Regions from separate parts of the Rossellomorea sp. NRS-1567 genome, predicted to be linked through region 1. Evidence: riboswitches for the same ligand, from Rfam matches in the RefSeq annotation. Region 1 holds a riboswitch; each other region holds the start of a gene.

Region 1 (4,340 bases):
TCTATTAAATAATAGAAGCGATAATGATGTAAGAGCCCAAGTGGTTGTATCACTTGGGCTTTTGCATTTAAGTGTCATTGCCTATCTCCACCTCTTCGCCAAGGCTTCTATATGACCAGGATCCGTCCGGCAGCAACCACCAATGATACGGGCACCTGCCTCGTACCAAATTCCTGATTGTTCATCAAACGCCGAACACGCTTCCTCCCCATGCCACGTTTTAGTCTCAGCATTGTAAGTCTCACCTGAGTTCGGGTACACGATGATTGGTTTGTCAGTGTTTCTGCTTAATACGCTTATCGCCTCCTTGGCCGCAATAATCGGTGCACAATTCACACCAATCGCAGCGATTTGTTCATCGTTATTGAACACACGCGTGCACTCTTCAATCCCCGTTCCATCACTTATCGTCTCTCCATCCTTTAAAGAAAAAGACAGCCAGGCACAGGTATCCGGAAATTCTTTCAAAAGTGACGCGAGTACTCTTGCTTCCTGCAAGGACGGGATGGTCTCAAACGCCAACAAATCAGCACCCGCCTCCACTAGTGCCTGGATTCGGGGAAAATGGAAATCTGCTAAATGTTGATCGCTTACTCCATAGTTCCCAACGTATTCAGAGCCGTCAGCAAGGTATGCCCCGTATGGTCCTACAGAACCTGCAACGATTGGTTTCGGCCGATTCGAATTTCCCTTATCTTCCTTCCAAAATTCATCCCGAGCCTGTTTGGCAAGAGTAACCGTTTTTTTGATTAATTCCAGCGTTTCTGGTTTCTCTATTCCGCGCTTTCGAAAACCATCCACCGTTGCCTGGTAGCTGGCTGTAATCGCACAATCGGCTCCTGCACGGAAATAATCAGCATGAACTTTCTCAATCGCTTCCGGTTTTTCAAGGAGTACACGGGCAGACCAAAGGGGATCGTTTAAATCACAGCCATGGGTTTCCAGCTCTGTGGCTAACGCTCCATCTAAAATAAGTGGGGAATGTTTTTGTAAAATAGCATCAATGGGATTCAGCTTCAGTTGATTCGACATAACCTGTTCCTCTTTTCTTTACGTATTGTGTTAGATGATAGCTTCCATAGCAAAGGGCGATAAACGGGATTCCGCAATAAAGGGCTATCCTCTGAGTGGGATCAAAGGCAATGCCGATACAGGAAGCGAGACAAAGCAGAAATGCCGCAATGGGAACGAGTGGATAGAGCGGCGTCCGATAAGCCAGGTCTTTCACATCGTTTCCTTCCCTTATGTACTGTCTTCGAAATAGAAACTGGGCAGCACTAATGCTCATCCACACGATCACCACCGCAAGACCTGAGACCGAAACCAATACGATGTAGACCGTCCCCGGTGCAATGATGCTTGAAAGCAAGGCTAGCCCCCCTCCAAGCATGCTGCATACAATCGCATTGAGAGGGACTCCCTTTTCAGTCAATTTGGCGAAAATCGGTGAGATCGTTTGCTTATCTGAAAGCGACCATAGCATTCTGGAAGAAGCATACAGACCTGAGTTTGCCGCTGATAAAATGGCCGTTATGATCACAAAATTCATAATATCGGCGGCATACGGGATTCCAATCCGACCAAGTACCGCTACGAAAGGACTTTCCAATACACCGGCTGACTGGCTCGGTATTAGAGCAGATAATACGACAATCGTCCCTACATAAAAGATGATCAATCTCACAAGCGTGGTACGGATGGCTTTAGGAATCGATTTTGATGGATTCTCTGTTTCTCCCGCCGCAACCCCGATCAATTCTGTACCTGAAAAGGCAAAATTCACGGCAAGCATGGTCATCAAGATGGCAAATGCCCCGTTCGGAAACAATCCAAAACTTGTGATATTCGTGAAAAGCGGAGCGGGCTCTGAATGACTGAGGGGGATGAAACCGACGATCGCCCCTGTCCCAATCACAATAAACGCAACAATCGCAATCACTTTTACTAAAGAAAACCAAAATTCAGATTCAGCAAAAAACCGCACTGACAACGCATTAAGGACAAAAATCAACGCAGCAAAGACCGCGCTCCAAATCCATACACTAATCGAAGGAAACCAGCGCTGCATCATCAAGCCAGCCGCCGTAAACTCCGACCCCAATGCCACTGTCCATGTCAGCCAATATAACCAGCCCACCGTATAACCGGTCCCAGGACCAATGAATTTTGTAGCATAACTATGAAAGGATCCCGTCTCCGGCATATGGACAGAAAGCTCGCCTAAACAAAGCATCACAAGATACACCACCAGCGCCCCAATCAAATAAGCAAGGATCGTCCCAAACGGTCCAGCCTGATGGATCGTGTACCCCGAACTCAAGAAAAGCCCGGTTCCGATCACCCCTCCAAGAGACAGCATCACCAAATGCCGCGTCTTCATCTTCCTTTTAAAACTCTGTCCTGCCTTTTCCATACAAACACCCTTCCTTCTAAATGTATTGAAGAATGGGTGAACAAACAAAAAACGCACCCTAAACGAGTGCGTCACCGACAAATAAAAGATTGCTCCTATCTATCAGGGTTTGAATCACCCGCTGGAATTAGCACAGTATCTTCACAGACCTGTTGCTGAGGCTTCAAAGGGCCAGTCCCTCCACCTCTCTGGATAAGAAAATATTTAGATTTTTTAAAACTTTATCAATATATTGGAATAATGTCAAGACCATGAAATAGATTAGTAGCCCAGCCTATCCGAATGTTACATTAAGGATTAAAAAGGGAATAACTATACTAAAAAAGGAGAAACCGCCATGCCAGAAGGTCCGGAAATCAGAAGAGCGGCTGATGGAGTCGAGCGCGCTCTTAAGAATAAAACCGTACAAGATGTATACTTTGCCTTCCCTCATTTGGAAGATTACGAAGACCTATTAAAAGGATCGATCGTGAAGAGAGTGGACACGAAAGGAAAAGCCATGCTCATCCGCTTTGACAACGGATACACCATTTACTCTCACAATCAACTTTACGGAAAATGGTATATCAGAAACACATATAACTACCCGAAAACCAACCGACAGCTCAGGTTGGCTCTACATAATGAGAAAAAGTCGGCACTTCTCTATAGTGCATCGGATATCGAGGTTCTTCGTGACGAAGAAGTGCCCGGGCACCCATTCGTCTCAAAAGTAGGACCGGATCTTTTAAGCGAAGAGGTATCAGTAGATGAGCTGATGGAACGGATGAAGGACAAACGATTCCGAAACCGCAAATGGTCGATTCTATTGCTGGATCAAGGTTTCGTAGCCGGAATCGGAAATTATTTGCGATCTGAAATCATGTTTGTTGCTGGCATTCATCCTTCCCTAAGGCCAGTCGATTGTACAGAAAATCAATTAAACAAAGCAGCTCATGCTGTCATGGGTTTAGTAAAGCAGTCGTATGAGACTGGTGGGATCACCAATGATCCCGACCTTGCGCAGAAGCTGAAAAGTCAAGGAGTGAAGCGCTCCCGTTATCGTCACTGGGTCTTTAACCGGGAAGGTGCGTCTTGCTTCATCTGTGGAAGTGAAATCGAGAAGACGGTGGCAGCTTCAAGAAGGCTGTACTATTGTCCGGTTTGTCAGGGAATCGAAGGATAACGCAATATTTGTCAATCCATTTGTTACTTGAATCGTCAAATAAGGCCTGCCCCAACACGTTAATGGAGTTAACGTGTTGGGGCAGGCCTGGTTTCATATTTATCGGGCGGGACAAACGGCTCTCTTCAGTTCTCTCGCCGCTTCTGTGATGTTTTCGGCACCTGATATAGCTGAGATTACCGAGATTCCGTCGGCACCAGCATCAATAACTTCTTTGGCATTCATTGAACTGATGCCTCCAATCCCCACAATCGGGATAGGAATATCGTTTATTCGAAAGCTTTTGATGATGTCCAAGCCGTGAATTTTGACTGTGTCGTCTTTTGAAAGGGTGGGATAGATGGGACCAGATCCTAAATAATCCGACCCATCGGCAATCGCCTGCTGCGCTTCGGCAAGTGTATGAGTGGAAACCCCAAGCCATTTGTCACCGATTTTATCCCGTACGATACTTGCCCTTTCGTCTTCCTGACCGATATGAATGCCATCAGCATCGATGGCTAAAGCCAATTCCACATCGTCATTTACGATGAAAGGGATCCCGGCGTCCTTGCATACCTTCTGAAGTTTTTCAGCAAGTTTCATCTTTTTCTGTCCTTCTAAGGCACCGAGCCCTTTTTCCCGGAATTGAAAGAGGGTTATGCCACCTTCTATTGCCTGTTCTAACACATAAACCGGATCCTTCATGCAGTTTGTGCTTCCCATAATAAAATAAAGAGTAAGAGAATCCTTTAATTGCTCCCGCTTATCGATCATTTACGT
Region 2 (4,340 bases), on a different contig from region 1:
TATATGCACCTGTATCGGGTAAGGTGGTAGAAGTGAATGAAGAGCTATCTGATAGCCCTGAATTCGTGAACGAATCACCTTATGAAAAAGCATGGATGATCGTTGTTGAACCAACAGAAGCTGGAGAAGTAGACAAGCTTATGACAGCTGAACAGTATGATGAAATGATTAATGAAGGATAATATCTTCAGAGGCACCTTGAGAATTTCTCAAGGTGTTTTGTTTTTTATTTTGGGTACCATATGAGTAGACGTTTTTTCACAAAGAAAGGATGAACACAAATGGTGCTTGAGCCTAAGAAATTAGATGTAACCAATAGAGTGACAGGAAAACTTAAAGATGGTGAAGTAGAACTATATTTGGATAATCAGCCGATCGGCAGAATGGCTCTGCCTCTTGACGGAATAACCATGGAGCCGAATTTTGAAGCAAAAGAAAATAAAATTTATCAAAGCTACACTTCCACAGAAGGCGATCAAGCAAGATACACTGATTGTGATGAGGGTGGCTGGTGTTAGAGAGGCTAGTGGTGCCAGATTCATTTATGGATCTGGCACCATTTGTATAAATAGATGATTTAGGCAAACCACTTGCACTTTTTTTTATAAACATGAGAAAATACAAGTAGAAAGTGGACATCATCTCTTGTTATTTGAATATACTATCGTAATCTTATTTATGAAAGATAAGGTGATGATCATGATGGAACTTGACGAAAAAGTAATCATTGTCGAAGGAACAACGGACAAACGTAAAGTAAGAGGTATCATCAAAGAACCGATTGAAATTATTTGCACAAACGGGACCATTAGCATTACAAAAATGGACGAACTCATTGATGCTTTATTGGAAAGGGATGTCTATATATTAGTAGATGCTGATGATGCAGGTGAAAAACTACGCAAGCAATTTAAACGTGAGTTTCCAGAAGCTGAACATTTGTATATTGATCGTATGTACAAGGAAGTGGCCGCAGCACCGGAGTATCACCTGGCGTCAGTGCTTATAGGAGCCAATATAGACGTTCATAAAGAATTTCTAGGAAAAAGGATGATTTAGTTTTGATTGAGGTAAGTAGTACCGAAACTTTAAAACAATTGATTGAAAAACATGCGTTCGAAGCTGTTTATCTTTATACACCGATGTGTGGTACCTGTCAGGTTGCAAGCAAGATGATTGACGTAGTGGAGAAGCTTCCACAATCCTTTCATTTTACCAAGTCCAACTTGAATTACTTGCCCCAATTTGCAGAAGAGCAATCCATCGAAAGTGTACCCTGCCTGCTTTTATTTAAGGATGGTGTCGAACAGGAAAGGATTTATGCCTTTCAATCCGTGCCATTTTTATATGAAACCCTAAACAAGACCGCGGATAGTTAGAGGGATAAGAGACCTTTAAGGAGAAGGTCTTTTTTATTTGTCTGATTTCACCTATTTCCTCATGAAATCCAATTTTAGAACGATTTTCTTTCTACAAACGAAGACATATTTCTCGGGAAATGTTGCGAAGGGCATCATATTTTGACTAGACATCATCCAAATTCTTACTGTTCGACAAATAAGGTGCACCGGTTCAAAACATGTCGAGAAAGTATTGAAGGGGAAAATACCTAAAAGTGGAATTGTTATTATATAGAAGTTTCACTGGGAGGGTAATCATGCGAATATATTTAGAGGGATTAGTAGATCAGTGTCATTCAAGATATCACTTACGACTCTTATTTCCAGACAACCCATTTATTCTTCATTTTGATTGTGGAAGTGACGTGTACGGCATTATTATTTCGAGTAAGAGGTGCGCTTTATTAGACGATTTAAGTGGTGACGCTCATTTCGTCATTGAAGGGGTGGAGGAAACACTGGTTTCTCTACTTTCGGGGGAAGAACGGTTGTCTCAACTGATTGAGGAAGGATTACTGGCTATAAGGGGAGGGTATCGTCCACTCTTATTTGTGGAGTCGGTCCTTTGGCTAACGAGATCCAGAGAAAAAGAGCCGATTGAAGTTTAACCAGCGAGGAGAAAAAATAATTGACACACACTATATCCGGTGATAGAATCTCTCTTGTAGCAAATTTTCAGAGTCTTTAACTATTCCAAATAATTAAATAATATACTTAACTCTTATTAAGAGAGGTGGAGGGACGTGCCCTATGAAGCCCGGCAACCGTCAATGAAAATTGAAATGGTGCCAATTCACTCAAAGCATTTGCTTTGAAAGATGAGAGAAAGGATAGTCCTATATGATTATGCCTTTCTGCTTATCGCAGGAAGGCATTTTTTATTGCTTCAGAAAAAGGAGCAGGAAACATCAGATAAGTACAACTATAATTCTGATTAAACAGGTCGTTTTACTCCGAAAGAAGGTGGAATACAACATGATTACCATTTCAGATGTGAAGAAAATCTATCAATCCAAATCAGGTCCGATTTCAGCCGTTGATGGCGTCAATATCGAGATTGCCCAAGGAGAAATTTTTGGAGTGATTGGCTATAGTGGGGCAGGTAAGAGTACGCTGATCCGCATGCTTAATGGTCTTGAAGTTCCTACAGATGGAATAGTGGACGTGAACGGACAAATCGTTTCCCAAGTAAAGGGTAAAAAGCTTCGGGAAGCAAGACAGTCAATAGGGATGATTTTTCAACACTTTAATCTCCTCTGGTCTCGTACTGTATTAGAAAATATCCAGTTTCCGTTAGAAATTGCTGGAGTATCAAAGAAAGAGAGAGTCCAAAGAGCCAATGAATTATTGAAGCTTGTAGGATTGGAAGGCAGAGGAGATGCCTATCCGTCTCAACTGAGCGGCGGACAGAAACAACGGGTGGGGATTGCCAGATCGCTTGCGAACAATCCTGATGTCCTTCTATGTGATGAAGCTACTTCCGCTCTAGATCCACAAACAACCGATTCTATCCTTGATCTATTGGTGGATATTAATAAACGCTTAGGGCTGACGATAGTCCTGATCACTCATGAAATGCACGTGATTCAAAAGATCTGTCATCGTGTCGCAGTCATGGAACAGGGAAAAGTCGTGGAACTCGGGGATGTATTGGAAGTGTTCCGAAATCCACAAGAGCAAGTGACCAAGCGTTTCGTAAGAGAAGTCTCGCAAGTAAAGGAAACGGATCAAACCATTGATCACCTATTGACGCAATATCCTAATGGAAAAGTACTGAAATTTACTTTTGTAGGTGAATCAACTGAGCAGCCGCTCATCACTGCGCTGATAAGAAAGTTTGACTTAGATGTAAACATCCTGCAAGGACAAATCTCCCAAACCCAAAAAGGTGCCTATGGAACGTTATTTGTTCACCTTGACGGGGAGGAACAAACCATTAATGGTGCATTGGCATTTGCTCAAACGCAACTGGTTCAAGTGGAGGTGTTGAGAGGATGATTGAAAACTTATTTCCAAATGTAGATTGGGAGAAGATGTGGGAAGCAACCCTCGAAACCCTGTATATGACCGGGATGTCTGTATTGATTACCTTTGTACTCGGAATGATCCTTGGGATTTTGCTCTTCCTTACTTCTAAGGAAAATCTATGGGATAACAAACTGACATATACGATTACAAGTGCAGTTGTAAATGTGTTCAGATCAATTCCATTCATTATTTTGATCGTGTTGTTAATTCCGTTCACCAAGTTTTTATTGGACACAATCCGTGGAGCGAATGCAGCTCTGCCGGCACTGATCATCGGGGCTGCTCCGTTTTATGCCCGCATGGTAGAAATTGCTTTAAGAGAAGTGAACAAAGGCGTCATCGAAGCCGCGAAAGCGATGGGGGCGAAGACGAGCACAATTATATGGAAAGTACTGATACCAGAATCCATGCCGGCTTTGATTTCAGGGATTACGGTGACAGCCATCGCCCTTGTTGGATACACGGCAATGGCCGGGGTCATCGGAGCAGGTGGACTTGGTAACTTAGCTTATTTAGATGGCTTCCAACGAAGCAGGGAAGACGTGACGATCGCCGCAACCATTATGATTTTACTCATTGTGTTTGCGATTCAGATACTGGGTGATTTCTTTACAAATAAATTAGATAAACGATAAAAGGAGAGAAATGAAATGAAAAAATGGGTAGCAGGAGTTATAGCAGCAACTAGTATTTTTGGCTTGGCAGCATGTGGGAGTGATTCAGGTTCCGGAAATGACGAAAAGGAATTGGTAGTAGGAGCTTCTAATATTCCACACGCTGAAATCCTTGAACAAGTGAAGCCTGTCTTAGAAGAAAAAGGGATCGACTTGCAAATTGAGACGTATCAAGACTATATCCTCCCTAATAAAGATTTGGATAATGGGGATATTGACGCAAACTATTTCCAAACCA
Region 3 (4,340 bases), on a different contig from region 1:
TTTCCTTAGGAGATGGTTTAAGGCCCGGATCAATCGCTGATGCGAATGATGAAGCACAGTTTGCCGAGCTTGAAACATTAGGCGAGCTAACCAAAATTGCTTGGAAGCATGATGTACAGGTGATGATTGAAGGCCCTGGTCATGTACCGATGCATATGATTAAAGAGAATGTGGATAAGCAAATGGAAATATGTCATGAAGCTCCTTTTTATACCCTGGGGCCATTAACGACAGATATTGCACCGGGGTATGATCACATTACTTCCGCCATAGGGGCTGCCATGATCGGTTGGTTTGGAACAGCTATGCTGTGCTATGTAACACCGAAAGAGCATCTGGGATTACCGAATAAAGATGATGTGCGAGAGGGTGTCATTGCTTATAAAATCGCAGCACATGCAGCGGATTTGGCGAAAGGGCATCCAGGGGCACAAGTAAGGGATAATGCCGTTTCTAAGGCTCGATTTGAATTTAGATGGAATGACCAATTTAATTTATCCCTGGACCCGGAACGTGCAAGGGAGTATCATGATGAAACACTTCCTGCAGAAGGGGCAAAAACGGCCCATTTTTGTTCAATGTGTGGACCGAAATTTTGTTCAATGAGAATATCACATGATATAAGGGGAATGAAGGAGAATAGCATTGATGATGCTCATAAGGAAATAGAAAAAGGATTGAAAGAAAAATCGAAGGAGTTTGTGGAAAATGGATCAAACATCTATCGATGAACCTCTTTGTCATGTACTCAAATTGAAGAATGATATCGTAAAGCTCAATCAGAGAGTCATCCAACTCGAAAAAGAAGTGAAGAGCATTCAGGAAAACTGCAGGCATGTCTTCTATGAAACGGATGTAACAAGATCTTGTATCAAATGTCATTATGTAGAAAGTACCTATTATTAGAAACGTGTAAGTTATTGATTAAATTTCTTTTGACAGCTTATATGTACCGTGCTACGATTATTACAAATTTCGGAATATTAAATGAATATATATGTGTAACTCTTATTGAGAGAGGTGGAGGGACTGGCCCTGTGAAACCCGGCAACCATTCAACCTATGTGTTGAAAAGGTGCTAATTCCTGCAAAGCAAATGGCTTTGGAAAATAAGAGAGGATTCTAATAAACATGAAACCCTCTCTATAGTAGTCAGAGAGGGTTTTTCGTTTTTATGAAAGAAAAATTAAATAGTCAAATGCAATAGGTGCTGAGTCATGCTCAGCTAAAAGGGAAGACCGGTGAAAATCCGGCACGGTCCCGCCACTGTGATGGGGAGCGACTTATCATTCAACCACTATTTCTATTGAAATGGGAAGGGATAAGAAGCTGTGAACCTAAGTCAGGAGACCTGCCTGTTGTATGCGCTTATGCTCTACGTGGATATAGAGAGGGGTGAGGAATACGTGTTGAGAATACTAGTTTGTCTCAACTCCAGTTAGTGATACGTATGAATCTCTCTTTCATTTGAAAGGGAGATTTTTTTGTTGATGACAATCATATCAAGATAAGGAGTGAGGATTGAATGAGTAATGTGATCAGTTCGAATTTAGGATATCCAAGGATCGGTGAAAAGCGTGAATGGAAAAAGACGCTGGAACAATTTTGGGCAGGGAAGATTGAAAAGGATACCTTCTTAGAAAAAATGGAGGAAATACGAGTCAACCATTTGAAGAAGCAATTGGACCAGGGGATTGATCTGGTTCCGGTTGGAGATTTCAGCTTATATGATCATGTGCTTGATACAGCCGTCATGTTCGGTTTGGTTCCCGAGAGGTTTCATTATAGTGGGGGTAAGGTTTCTCTTGAAACGTATTTCGAAATGGCCAGAGGCGCGAAGGACGCGGTGGCACTGGAAATGACAAAATGGTTTAACACCAACTATCACTATCTCGTGCCTGAACTTGATGGGATCGAACCCCGGTTGGTAGAAAATCGTCCTCTGCATTTTTATAGAGAGGCAAAAGAAAAAGCAGGGATAAAAGGGAAGCCGGTTATCTTAGGTCCACTCACTTTTGTGAAGTTGTCTAAAGGATATGAAACCGGGGATTATATAACCCTTGTTGATCGATTTGTCCCTCTTTATGCAGAAGTATTGCGTGAATTAAAGGAAGAGGGTGTAGAGTGGGTACAAATGGATGAACCGATATTGTGCACCTCTATCGGGGATGAAGAGATGGATCAATTCAAAGAGGTCTATCAAACCCTTAAAGAATCCTGCCCGGGCTTAAAGATCATCCTTCAAACCTATTATGATAGTTTGGAAAGGTACCAGCGGGTGTTAGCACTCCCGGTAGATGGTATAGGGATAGATTTTGTGCATGATCGTGGTGAGAATTTGGCGGCGCTGAAAAGATTTGGCTTTCCTAAGGGGAAATTCCTGGCTGCCGGCATTCTTGATGGCAGGAATATTTGGAGAAGTAATCTTGCCGATACCCATTCGCTTCTATCGTTCATTGCAGGGTATGTGCCGAGTGATCGCTTGATCATACAACCATCATGCAGTTTACTACATGTACCTGTAACCTTGCAGAATGAAGAAGCACTTGGTACACCTCTCATTGACGCTCTATCATTTGCTGATGAGAAATTACATGAAATCACTATTTTAACAAAGGGGATTCGTAAGGGAGCCGAGACAATAGAGGATGATATCGCTCAAAGTGAAAAGGCGATTAAGAATTTAAACGAATCACCGCTGCGTAATAATAGGGAGGTGCAGGAAGAGGTTAAAGGATTGCATCCCCATAATGTCGGGAGAAAGGATCCTTTTCACGTTCGTAAACTGGAACAGGCCAAGTACTTTTCATTACCTGTTCTACCTACCACTACAATCGGCAGTTTTCCTCAAACACAGGAAGTAAGAAGGCAAAGGTTGAAATGGAGAAAGGGAGAACTTTCTGAAGGGGAGTATCAGCAATATATTCATGCAGAAATAAAACGGTGGATTGAAATTCAGGAACAAATAGGCCTTGATGTGCTGGTACATGGTGAATTCGAACGGACGGATATGGTTGAATTTTTTGGTGAAAAATTAGAAGGTTTTCAATTTACGAAGTATGGGTGGGTACAATCATACGGTTCCAGATGTGTGAAACCACCACTCATATATGGGGATGTGAATTTTAAAGAACCTATGACCGTCAAAGAAACCGTATATGCTCAATCATTAACCGATAAACCGGTTAAAGGGATGTTAACGGGTCCTATCACGATTCTGAATTGGTCATTTGTTCGGAATGATGTATCCCGGTATGAAGTGGCTAATCAAATCGCACTGTCTCTTCAAAAGGAGATAGAGGAACTAGAAGCCAATGGGATTCGCATGATACAAGTCGATGAGCCGGCACTTAGGGAAGGACTGCCTTTAAAGAGTGAAAATTGGGAGGAATATCTTAAGGCTGCCGTTTATGCTTTCAAATTGGCCACTTCTTCTGTACAGAACCAAACCCAGGTCCATACACATATGTGCTATTCAGATTTTGAAGATATTATTGAGGCCATCAGTGATCTGGATGCTGACGTCATTTCGATTGAAACCTCAAGAAGTCATGGGGAATTAATCACTGTTTTTGAAGACAATACGTATGACAAAGGGATTGGCCTGGGGGTATATGACATTCACAGTCCACGTGTGCCGAAGCATGAAGAGTTAATCCGTAATATACATCGGGCTCTCGAAGTGCTGGATCCCCAATTATTCTGGGTCAACCCGGATTGTGGTTTGAAAACCCGTGGGATCGATGAGACGGTCTTAGCGCTTAAAACCATGGTGGAAGCTGCGGAACAGGTGCGTGAAGAAATGCTGCTTAAAAAGGAAAGATAATAGACGGGAAACGAAAAGAAATATGATCGAGTGTAGCTGATTACGTTCCCATGATCCCTTTTTTCAAAACGCAGGACGCAGTTGAAAAGAATTGCGTCCTGCTCATAAGGAGAAAAAGAAAATGCCATACATAACCATTGGAAGGATCATTCAGGTATTTAATGAACGTCATCCAAATCGCACCATCCTATATTTGGTGAGCAATAAGGGAATTGATGAGTTCCCCCACGGCAGGGTCTCATTAAAAACCGCTATAGAATGGCAGGCAAAAGAAAAGATATGTAATGTCTATGCTCCCAGTTAAAGGCAGGGAGAAAAAATAAGCTTCCCAAAATCCTTTTAATTGTGTTAACTTAATATTATACATAGTTTACATACACAAGGGGGATTTGAAAGTGAACGGAGAAAAACTAAGGGTGATCATTCACTGTGCCATCTTTGCTGCGATTACGGGGATTTTCGCTCAAATCGAGATTCCACTGCCACTCGTACCAATCAGCGGCCAAACATTAGC

Evidence for each region. Region 1 has a riboswitch for S-adenosylmethionine ahead of mmuP (S-methylmethionine permease). Riboswitches for the same ligand answer to the same signal wherever they lie in the genome.
Region 2: another riboswitch for S-adenosylmethionine. It lies ahead of ACIFOD_RS09400 (methionine ABC transporter ATP-binding protein); the one in region 1 lies ahead of mmuP (S-methylmethionine permease).
Region 3: another riboswitch for S-adenosylmethionine. It lies ahead of metE (5-methyltetrahydropteroyltriglutamate--homocysteine S-methyltransferase); the one in region 1 lies ahead of mmuP (S-methylmethionine permease).

Annotation. Positions count from the first base shown of each region.
Region 1 is NZ_JBITPL010000019.1:203,553-207,892, forward strand. Features, by position in the region: gene ACIFOD_RS16035 (glucoamylase family protein) at 1-12, shown strand, start outside; gene mmuM (homocysteine S-methyltransferase) at 82-1,032, opposite strand; gene mmuP (S-methylmethionine permease) at 1,001-2,413, opposite strand; SAM riboswitch class I at 2,506-2,612, opposite strand; gene nei (endonuclease VIII) at 2,751-3,578, shown strand; gene thiE (thiamine phosphate synthase) at 3,678-4,334, opposite strand; partial or broken gene thiD (bifunctional hydroxymethylpyrimidine kinase/phosphomethylpyrimidine kinase) at 4,331-4,340, opposite strand, start outside.
Region 2 is NZ_JBITPL010000014.1:296,502-300,841, forward strand. Features, by position in the region: gene gcvH (glycine cleavage system protein GcvH) at 1-182, shown strand, start outside; gene ACIFOD_RS09380 (YusG family protein) at 282-518, shown strand; gene ACIFOD_RS09385 (toprim domain-containing protein) at 700-1,059, shown strand; gene ACIFOD_RS09390 (thioredoxin family protein) at 1,065-1,379, shown strand; gene ACIFOD_RS09395 (hypothetical protein) at 1,658-2,008, shown strand; SAM riboswitch class I at 2,119-2,225, shown strand; gene ACIFOD_RS09400 (methionine ABC transporter ATP-binding protein) at 2,376-3,398, shown strand; gene ACIFOD_RS09405 (methionine ABC transporter permease) at 3,395-4,063, shown strand; gene ACIFOD_RS09410 (MetQ/NlpA family ABC transporter substrate-binding protein) at 4,079-4,340, shown strand, end outside.
Region 3 is NZ_JBITPL010000011.1:38,368-42,707, forward strand. Features, by position in the region: gene thiC (phosphomethylpyrimidine synthase ThiC) at 1-731, shown strand, start outside; gene ACIFOD_RS07185 (hypothetical protein) at 709-906, shown strand; SAM riboswitch class I at 1,006-1,116, shown strand; cobalamin riboswitch at 1,189-1,373, shown strand; gene metE (5-methyltetrahydropteroyltriglutamate--homocysteine S-methyltransferase) at 1,526-3,826, shown strand; gene ACIFOD_RS07195 (hypothetical protein) at 3,948-4,130, shown strand; gene ACIFOD_RS07200 (biotin transporter BioY) at 4,216-4,340, shown strand, end outside.